Regions from separate parts of the Massilia sp. 9096 genome, predicted to be linked through region 2. Evidence: riboswitches for the same ligand, from Rfam matches in the RefSeq annotation. Region 2 holds a riboswitch; each other region holds the start of a gene.

Evidence for each region. A riboswitch is a leader RNA that binds a small molecule or an ion and turns the genes downstream of it on or off. The one in region 2 is predicted to bind cobalamin.
Region 1: linked by a shared signal. The riboswitch ahead of FA90_RS01530 (TonB-dependent receptor) and the one ahead of FA90_RS22125 (TonB-dependent receptor domain-containing protein) in region 2 are both predicted to bind cobalamin.
Region 3: linked by a shared signal. The riboswitch ahead of FA90_RS17920 (energy-coupling factor ABC transporter permease) and the one ahead of FA90_RS22125 (TonB-dependent receptor domain-containing protein) in region 2 are both predicted to bind cobalamin.

Annotation. Positions count from the first base shown of each region.
Region 1 is NZ_JQNN01000001.1:354,462-357,728, forward strand. Features, by position in the region: gene FA90_RS01525 (M1 family metallopeptidase) at 1-1,721, opposite strand, end outside; cobalamin riboswitch at 1,848-2,092, shown strand; gene FA90_RS01530 (TonB-dependent receptor) at 2,170-3,267, shown strand, end outside.
Region 2 is NZ_JQNN01000001.1:5,079,650-5,082,916, forward strand. Features, by position in the region: gene FA90_RS22125 (TonB-dependent receptor domain-containing protein) at 1-1,458, opposite strand, end outside; cobalamin riboswitch at 1,532-1,759, opposite strand; gene FA90_RS22130 (histidine phosphatase family protein) at 1,793-2,359, opposite strand; gene FA90_RS22135 (adenosylcobinamide-GDP ribazoletransferase) at 2,367-3,149, opposite strand; gene cobT (nicotinate-nucleotide--dimethylbenzimidazole phosphoribosyltransferase) at 3,149-3,267, opposite strand, start outside.
Region 3 is NZ_JQNN01000001.1:4,140,654-4,143,920, forward strand. Features, by position in the region: gene cbiQ (cobalt ECF transporter T component CbiQ) at 1-593, opposite strand, end outside; gene FA90_RS17915 (energy-coupling factor ABC transporter substrate-binding protein) at 583-942, opposite strand; gene FA90_RS17920 (energy-coupling factor ABC transporter permease) at 939-1,619, opposite strand; cobalamin riboswitch at 1,740-1,961, opposite strand; gene FA90_RS17925 (GntR family transcriptional regulator) at 2,065-2,778, opposite strand; gene FA90_RS17930 (alanine--glyoxylate aminotransferase family protein) at 2,996-3,267, shown strand, end outside.

The DNA of each region.
Region 1 (3,267 bases), 4.7 Mb from region 2:
AACACCTGCTCGACCGCGGCGCGCTGGCCGGTGACTTCGGCCAGGGTCTCGCGCAGGTCGGCGATGCCCGGGTGGCGGAAGTGCCAGCGGCGGTAGTACTCCTTGAAGGCGCGCTCCATCGGCTCCTTGCCGATGCGCGCTTCGAGGTCGCGCATCGTGACCGCGGTACGCGAGTAGACCGGGCCGATGTCCTGCAGCCGGTCCCAGGCGTTCTGGCCGAGCGGGTCGGCCGGCTCGAGGCGAGGCATGCCGCCGCGCTCCATGGCGAAGGGCGTGACCGCGGGCGCGAAGCCGATCTTTTTCAGGAAGGGGGTGGCGAGGTGGAGGTCCTGGCCGCGCGCGCGCAGCATGCGCAGGTCCCAGTACTCGTTCAAGCCTTCGTCCAGCATCGGCTCTTCGAACTCGTTCGAGGCCAGCAGGCCGTAGAAGTAGCCGTGGCCGAATTCGTGGATGGTGACGAAGTCGAGTTCGAAGCGCGTGGCCGTGTCCGGGTCGGCGTTGCGATAGCCTTCGGCGGTGAAGAAGGTCGGGTATTCCATGCCGCCGGCTTCTTCCGCGTTGTAGGGCGGGATCACCACGGTCACGGTCTTATAGGGATAGGGACCGAGCGTGTTGGAGAAAAAGGTCAGCGAATCCTTGGTCGCCTGCAGCGCCGGGCCGGCGCTGGCCGCGTACTCGGGCGGATACAGCACGGTGATGTTCACCTTCGGGCTGCCGGGGCCGGTCCAGGTGTCGACGATCGGCTTGGCGGTGCGTTTGTCGGCGGTCCAGGCGAAGTCGTGCACGTCGCCCTGCACGAAGCGGCGCGTGACCATGCCGTTCTTTTCGACCGGGGCGCCTTGCAGTTCGCCGACGGCGCCGACCGTGTACGCCTTGGGCGTGGTCAAGCGCACGTCGTACAGGCCGAAGTCCGCATAGAACTCGGAATTCAGGTGGAATTCGTGCACGTTCCAGCGCGGGGCGGTGGCGCCGCGCTCGCCCGGCAGTTCCAGCACGCCGATCTTGGGGAACCACTGGCCGACCAGGTGGAAGCTGCCGAAGTAGCCGGTGCGCGCCATCACGCGCGGCAGCTGGGTGCGAAAGTCGATGTCGAGCAGCGTCGATGCGTTAGGCAGAACCGCGGCCGGCAGGTCGAAACGGACCACGGTGTGGTCGCTGGCCGGGCCGTTGTCGGGGTGGACGAACATCCACGGCACCGGCGCGCCGCCCTGGCTGACGCGGTTCAAGGCGATGTGGCCCCATTCGCCTTCCTTGATGTCGACGCCGGAGCGGAACTGGCTGTCGCGCACGCGCTTCTCGGTCAGGAAGGTCGAGCCCATCCCTTCGAAGGCGTTCATGTACAGGTGCAGGTAGACGCTTTTCACCGGCACGTTGCTGCGGTTGCGCCAGGTCAGCTTTTCGCGGCCGTCGACCACGTGCTTGTCCGGGTCGAGGGTGGCGTCGATGTCGTAGCTGACCACGCGGTCCGACAGCGTCGCTTCCTGGCCGGTGCGCGCGCCGCCCCAGGCATCCGGGCTGCTGGGCACGCTGACCACGGCGGCGTCGGGCGCGGCCAGTGCGATGCCGTCCGGCGACTGGGCCGGCAGCTGTGCCGGTACGGTGGCCGGGGGCGCCGCGGATGGGGCGCCGCCCTGGGCCAGCAGGTCGGCGGTAACCGCCCCGCCGGCTGCCAGCAGGACGTACACGGCGCCCGCTTTGATTCGCTTGAAACGCAATCTCATTCGCAAACCCCCAAACAAAGATATTGTTATCGCGACACTATATGCGAGATTGCTGCAAAGTTTCCAAAATTTACGTGAATTGACGGCGAAAAAGCGCAACACCGCCGGCCCTCCGGCTTGGCAAGGTTATAATTGCCCGGTTCTGGTGCCCGCGTGCGCGTTCTGCGCGCGCAGCCTCATCAATATAGTGAGCGGGAAACACGGCGCGCCGCCCCACGGGCGAACGCCAACGTGTGCTGCCCCCGCAACGGTAAGCAAGCGCCGCGCGTCGTATGCGGCTGGCCGTTCCGACGACCACTGTGCGCAAGCATGGGAAGGTGGAACGGTCCGTCTTGCAAGCCCGGATACCGGCCAGGACAGGGGGAAGCGGCTTCATGAAGGAAGCGCTTCCGTTCGAGCCAGCATGCGGGGACGCGCGCCGGCCAACTTGTCACTTGTAAAGCATCCAATGAATTCTGCTGTTGCCACCGGCGCCAAGCCGGCCATCAGGCCGCTCGCGCTGGCCTGCGCCATCTCCATGTCCATCCTCGCAGCCCAAGCCGGCGCCCAGGATTTGGCCCCCTCGTCGGCCCCATCGACCGTCGTCGTCACCGGTGCGCGCTTCCCGGGCGATGCCGCATCCACGCCGATCGGCTCGACCGTGATCACCCAGAACGACATCCGCCGCGCCGGCGTGAACGACGTCAATGCCGCCATCCGCAAGATCGGCGGCGTGTTCGGCCGCCAGAGCCTGGACGGCTCGCCCGACTTCGGCCTCGACCTGGGCGGCTTCGGCACCAACAGCGCGCAGAACATGGTGATCTTCGTCGACGGCGTGCGCCTGAACGAGAACGAGCTGTCCAACACCGTGCTCTCCACCATCCCGATCGACACCGTCGACCACATCGAGATCACGCGCGGCGGCAACAGCGTGCTGTTCGGCGAAGGCGCGACCGGCGGCGTGATCCAGATCTTCACGCGCCGCGCGCAGCAGCCGGGCCTGCACGGCTCGGTGTTCGCGGAAGGCGGCCAATTCCACGAGCACGACGTGCGCGCCGCGCTGTCGCAAGTCACCGGACCGATCGCGGCCGACCTGTCGGTGATGCGCCAGGGCACCCAGAACTACCGCGCCAACAGCGCCTTCGACCAGGACAGCATGAGCCTGGGCCTGCAGACCCGCTTCGAAGGCGGCCGGGTCGGCATCCGCGTGGAAAGCGCGCGCCAGGATTCGCGCCTGCCGGGTTCGCTGACCCTGGCCGAGTTCGAAGCCGATCCGCGCCGGACCAAGACGCCGCTCGACTTTGGCGCGCTCAATACCGACCGCATCACCGCCTTCGGCGAAGTCCGCGCCGGCGACGTCGACCTGGCCGCCGAGCTGTCGCACCGCGAGCGCAACGCGCGTTCCAACTACCTGTCGACCGACTACCCCTCGGTCGGCGCCTACGACAGCCGCCAGGACCAGCTCTCCCCGCGCGCGCGCTGGCGCACGCAGGTGGCCGGCATGGGCAACGAGCTGGTCGGCGGCATCGACCTGATCCGCTGGAAGCGCAAGACCACCTCCGACTAC
Region 2 (3,267 bases):
TGGCGAAGGGCAGGGCGAGGCCGAGACGATCAGGTCGCTCACGCGGTTGCGATAATAGTTCGCCTGCAGTTCGGTGCCGGCCAGGTCGTAGCGCAGGCCGGCCTCCAGGTTGCGGCCCTTTTCCGGCTTGTTGGCCGGCAGGCCGTAGCCGGGGTAGTACAGCTCGTTGAAGGTCGGCGCACGGAAACTGGTGCCGAGGCTGGCAGTCGCACGCAGGCCTTTACGCAATTCATAGCCGTAGCCGAGCGCACCGGTGGTCTTGCTGCCGTAGTCCGAGTCGTCGTCGCGCACGCTCAGGTCCAGCAGGTGCGGGCCGCGTTGCATGGCGTAGGAGGCGGCCAGCGAGTTGGTGATGCGCGCGCGGTTCAAGCCGGCGGTCGAGCTGGACCCGACTTCTTCCTTGCGATGGTTGGCCAGCACCTGCACGGTATCCGGACCGAGCGCGATCGTGTTCTGCCAGGTCAGCTCGTCCTGGCGCGTGTTCAACTGGCTGACGCCGCTGGCGGCGGCGCTGGTGAAGCTGCCCAGCTTGTCGAACGAGCGCGCGGCCTGCACGCTGCTGCGCCAGTTGGGCAGGAAGCGGTCGTTCAGGAACAGCGCGTAGCTGTCGACGTCCTGGATGTTGTGGGTATCGAAGCTGGCGGCGCTGCTGTCGTACTGGGCGCGCACGCGGCTTTGCAGGAACTGGGCGCCGAGCTCGTGGCCCTCGGCCAGTTGCAGCGCCACGCGGCCGGTGACGCTGTTGCGCCGGTAGCCATCGTCGTCCGGGTTGTAGCCGAAGGCGCCGGGACGGGTCGCCGAGAAGCCGCTCGCGGTCTCGTGCTCGCCGGTGATCGCGTAGCTGAGCGCATGTTCGCCGCCGCTGGACCCATTCAGGCTGGCCGAGCCCTGGCGCGTGCCGTAGCTGCCGCCGCCGGCGCTGGCGCTGAAGGCCGGCGCGCCACTGCCTTTTTTGGTGAAGATCTGCACCACGCCACCGATCGCATCGGCGCCGTACAGCGAGCTCAATGGCCCGTAGACGATTTCGATGCGCTCGATCGTCGACAGCGGGATCGCATTCCAGCTGGCCACGCCGGTGGTCGAGGAGCCGATGCGCACGCCGTCGACCAGCACCACGACCTGGTTGCTGTTGGCGCCGCGCAGGTAGACGCTGGTGCTGGCGCCGGCGCCGCCGTTGCGCACGATCTCGATGCCGCGCTGGCGGCGCAGCACGTCGGCGACGGTGCCGGCGCCGGCGCGCGCGATCTCGGCGTCGTCGATCACGACCGTGTCGGCGATGACTTCATCGGCGCGCTGCGGCGTGCGGGTGGCGGTGACGACGACGGTGTCGGCAGGGGCAATATCCGGCGATGCGGATGCGGCGGATGCGCAGGGCGCGGCAAACAGGGAAGCCAGCAAAAGCGCGAGCGGCAGCGCGAACGAAGGCGCTGCCGTCTGGCGTGGAACCGGAAAGCTCATCAACAATTATTCTTCAGCAGACAACCGGCCGACGTCCCCGTCAACCGGATGGAACAGAGGCGCGCCGGCAGCGGTCGCGCTTCCACCTTTTGGCCGGTATCCGGGCTGGCAAGTCTGGCCGTCCGACCTTCCCATGCATGCGCACAGTGGTATGTGAAGACGGTTGCCGCGTACGTCGACGCGGCACTTGCTTACCGTTGCGGGGGCAGCACGCGTTGGCCTGTCGATCGACAGGCTTCGCGTTTCCCGTTTAACTGCGACCGAGGACTCGGGCGCGAGCACCAAAACCCCGCAATTATACGTGGTTTGGTATCTTGTTTGATGGCCCGCGTTCTCAAACTTCCAGCGTCAGCAGGGCGCCGTACTCGATCTGGTGCGGCGTTTGTGCGGCCTGCAGTGCGGCCTGTTCAAGCGTTGCGCCGGCGGTCAGCCGGGTGATCTGCGTGAGAAGGCGGATGGTGCCGGCGTGGCACACCAGCAGGGCTTGCGCGGCGCCGCTGTGGCGCAGCTCGTCAAGGAAGGCGGCCACGCGGCGCGCGACGTCGAGCACGTTCTCGGCGCCGCCGGGACGGTAATGCAGCAGGTCGGCGGCCCAGGCGTCGACTTCATCACGCGCGATCGTGGACCAAGGCTGCAGTTCCCAGCGGCCGAAGTCCATCTCCATCAGGCGCGCGTCGAGCCGAAGGCGGCGCGGCCGCAGGGCTTGGGCCAGGTCCGCGCAGCGGCGCAGCGGGCTGGCGTAGACCGGCAGGTCGTCGTGGGCGCCGTCAAACAGGGCGGCCCCGCGCAGGCACGCGCAGGCGCGGGCGAGTTCGTCATCGGCGACCGGCACGTCGCTTGCGCCGTAGCACAGGCCCGGGCCGACCAGGGGGCGCGGATGGCGCACGAGGTGGAGCTTCATCGCCGGGTCAGTTTGGCCAGGCGCCGTGGCCGAGGGCCGCCAGGATCGCCACGTAGATCAGCGCTTCGGCCAGCTGCTGCACCGCGCCGAGGCAATCGCCGGTGTAGCCGCCGAGACGGCGCACGAACAGGCGTCCCAGCCACAGCGCGGCGGCGAGCGCAGAGGCGATGGCGGCCAGGATGGCAAGCGGTGCGCTCCAGCCGGTGGCGAGCAGCAGTGCCGCGGGCAGGCCGGCGCCGAGCGCGGCGATCGCGAACTCGGCGTTCGTCATCTGGTGGGCCAGCGGCTTGGCCTTGCCTTCGCCGCGCACGTATTCGAGCTTCCAGATCAGCGCCGTCGCCGCCAGGCGCGACAAGGGATGGGCGAGCAGCAGGGCGGCGACGGCGGTATGGGGCGGGAGCATGGCCAGCGCCGACAGTTTGGCCGCCAGCATGCACACGATGCCGATCGCGCCGTAGGCGCCGACGCGCGAGTCTTTCATGATCTCGAGTGCGCGCTCGCGCGTGAGGCCGCCGCCCAGGCCATCGCAGGTATCGGCGAAACCGTCTTCATGGAAGGCACCGGTGATATAGATCGACGCCGCGGTCGACAGCACGGCCGCCACCGGCGCCGGCAGCACGAGCGCCGCGGCAAAGTACACGGCGGCCGCGATTGCGCCGACCACGACGCCGACCAGCGGGAAGTAGCGCGACGCGTGCTGCAGCCAGCTGGCTTCGAAGCCGACCCAGGCCGGGATCGGCAGGCGCGTGAAGAACTGCAGCGCGATGAAGAACAGGCGGACCTGCTGCATCAGGCCGGGGCGTCGCCGCCGATTTTTTCGCTGACCGCCGCCGAGCCGAAGGTCGCCATCTCGTTCAGGAAGTTGGCGGCCGCATGCAGCAGCGGTAGGGCGAGTGCGGCGCCGGTGC
Region 3 (3,267 bases), 940 kb from region 2:
AGAGCCGCGGCGCGCTGCCAGACCTGCACCGCCATCTGCCCGATCAGCAGCGCCATCGAACGCCAGCCGTGGCGCCAGCCGCCGTAGCCCAGGCGCGCCTGTTGCGCGGTGACGCCGTCATCCCAGGCCTGGCGCAGCACGAACAACATGCGGTAGCACAGCGCCATCAGGTCGAGCAGCAGCTCGGGCGTACGCAGGCGGCGCAGCAGCGCGAACAGGTCGGGCATGGGGGTGGTCAAGGTCAGGCCGAGCAGCGCCGCCAGCACGGCCAGCGAGCGCAGCGCGCTGCGTGCAACCGTCGGCAGCATCGCCGCGTTCCAGTGCCAGGCGCCGTCCGCACCGGGCGACACCAGCATCGTCAGGCAGGACAGCAGCAGGAACCCGAGCGGCGCCAGCAACACGCCAAAGTAGGTGCGCACCGGTACGCGCGCGCCCAGCAGCGTCGCCTGCATCAAGAGCAATGCGAGCAGCGCCAGTGCGCCCGGGCCGGCCGCGATCCAGGCCGCGCCGACGCCGGCCAGCGCCAGCAGCGCTTTCGCGGAGGGCGCGACATCCAGCCAGCGGCTGGCGTAGGCGGCGGCTTCAATCCGCACGATGCTCCCGCGGCGCTTCTGCTGCCGATGCTGCGGCCGTCGCCGTCGCCGGTGCCTGCGCGCGCTCGCGCGCGACCGACAGGCCGAGCCAGTAGCCGATCACGCCGGCGCCGATGGCCGCCTGCAGCGCGAACAGCAGCGACGCGATCTCGTCGCTCGCCGGCGTGAACACCGGCGAAAACCACGGCCGGTAGCCGGGCGCGATGGTGCCGATGGCTTGCTGTGCGCGGTCGTCGGACCCGCCGAACAGCGCTGTTCCCGGCGTGCCCGGCGTTGCGCCGATCAGCCACAGCGGCAGCACGGTCACGAGCACGATCACCGCCCACGTCAGCCAGGTGCGCGCTTTCATGTGCCCTCCCGCGCGCGCAGCGACATCACCGGCAGCGCACGCAGCTCGTGCGCATTGAAGCGCGCCATCGCGTTCACCACCAGCACCGTCAACAAGCCTTCGCTGATCGCGATCGGCACCTGGGTCAGCGCGAAGATGCCGGCGAATTTCAGGAACGAGACCTGGAAGCCGCCGACCGCATCGGGAAAGGCCAGGGCCAGCTGGGCGGAGGTCGTCACGTACGTCGCCAGGTCGCCCAGGCAGGCCGCCAGGAACACGGCGACGGAGCGGGACAAGCCGAGCGCGCCCACCGCGCGGAACACGCCATACGAGACGAACGGGCCGACGATCGCCATCGAAAACACGTTGGCGCCGAGCGTGGTGATGCCGCCATGCGCCATCAGGAGCGCCTGGAACAGCAACACGACGAAGCCGACCGGCACCATCGCCGCGGGGCCGAACAACAAGGCGCCCAGGCCCACGCCGGTCGGATGCGAACAGCTGCCGGTCACCGACGGCAGCTTCAGCGCCGACAGCAGGAACGCGAACGCCGCCGCCACGCCGAGCAGCATGCGCCGCTCGGGATGTGCCTGCAAGCTGCGCCCCATCGAGCGCAGGCCCCAGGCCAGGAAAGGAAGGGATACGGCAGTCCAGCCGAGCGCGTGCGCGGGCGGCAGAAAGCCTTCCATGATGTGCATTCGAAACCTCCCGTCGAATGGTCATAAAGGCACCAAACAAACGGGGAGGCAGGGACGGCCGACGAGGGACGGGTGCGGGCACGCGACGCAAGTCGACAGCGCTTCCCGTCACCCCGGGGAATGGTGCTGGCTTGTTTGGGCCGGTATTCTGGCTCGCCGTCATCCTTCTCCGGGCCTTCCCGCGATCTTGTCGTCGCAGTGGCATATGACCGGAGTCGTCAGGCTTACAGCAGCGGGGGCTGCACCGGAATGGCCGCGTTCGAAGTGGACGCGGAGTCACCGGTTTCCCGTTTAACGCCAGCTCCCGGGCGGGAGTGGCGCACCCAAGGTCGAGATATTACACGGATGAGGGAGGGGGTGCCAGTATTGCTCGGCCAAAGCGTGGCGGCGGCGCCATCCTCGAGGGCGCGGTCCGGGCTGATGACGGCACCGGCGCCGTGCGATGCTAGTCGCCCACGCTCGAGGGCATGTCCATCACCGCGTCGCGCTTGTCCAGCAGGTGCTGGCGCAGGATGGCGCCGAGGCGCTTGCCGTCGCGCGCTTCCAGCGCCTCGATCATCTCTTCGTGGTCGTGGGCCGCCCGGTCCCATTTGCCGGACTTGAAATTCGACTTGAAACGCAGCGCCTGGAGCCGCCGGTTGACGCTCAGGTAAGTCTGGCGCAGGACCGAATTGCGCGCGGCCTCGTTGATCTTGTCGTGGATCGCCTGGTTGCGGCTGTAATACCCGGGCAAGTCGTTCTGCGCCTTGCAGGTCAACATGGCGTAGTGCAGCGCCTTGATCTCGGCGATCTCCCCTTCGCTGATGCGCTCGCAGGCCAGCTCGCCGGCCAACGCTTCCAGGCCGCTCATGACTTCGAAGGTCTCGCGGACTTCGGTCGTCGACATCTTGTAGACCGAGGCGCCGCGGTTGGGCGAAATCTCGACCAGCCCTTCGACCGCCAATGCCTTGAGCGCCTCGCGCAGGGGCGTGCGCGAGATGCCCATCGTTTCGCACAATTCGCGCTCGTTGAGCTTGGTACCGGGTGCGAATACCGCTTCGACGATCAAATGGCGCAGGTGCTCGACGACGCTGTCGTGCAGATGCTGGCGCGCCAGCCTGGGGACGGCCAGTCCGGCCGCTACGGAGCCGGCTTGCGGCTCGATCACTGAATTTTGCATACAAAACCTTAGCTTGCTTTTCGCTGTTATTTTAACATGCGAGGTTTTCAGATCTGCGTCCGCACGTCCTTACACCTGACGTAACACGGTTGTCATCTGCAAAAGTTACTGTTCAGTATTGCCTCGAAATAAACCTTTACCTTCGCCGAAACAGGGTCTAGACTCGTTTTGCATGCAAAATACAAAATGAATCAATCACTGATTTTTTGGAGGCACCATGTTGAAACTGGATTTCCACCCCGCCGGCCGTCACTTCCTGCAGATCCCTGGCCCCAGCCCGGTCCCGGACCGCATCCTGCGCGCCATGAGCTACCCGACCATCGACCACCGCGGCCCGGAATTCGGCGCGCTCGGTCTGCAGGTCCTGGCAGGCATCAAGCAGATCTTCAAGACCGAGCAGCCGGTCGTGATCTATCCGGCCTCCGGCACCGGCGCGTGGGAAGCGGCGCTGACCAATACCCTGAGCCCGGGTGACCACGTGCTGATGTA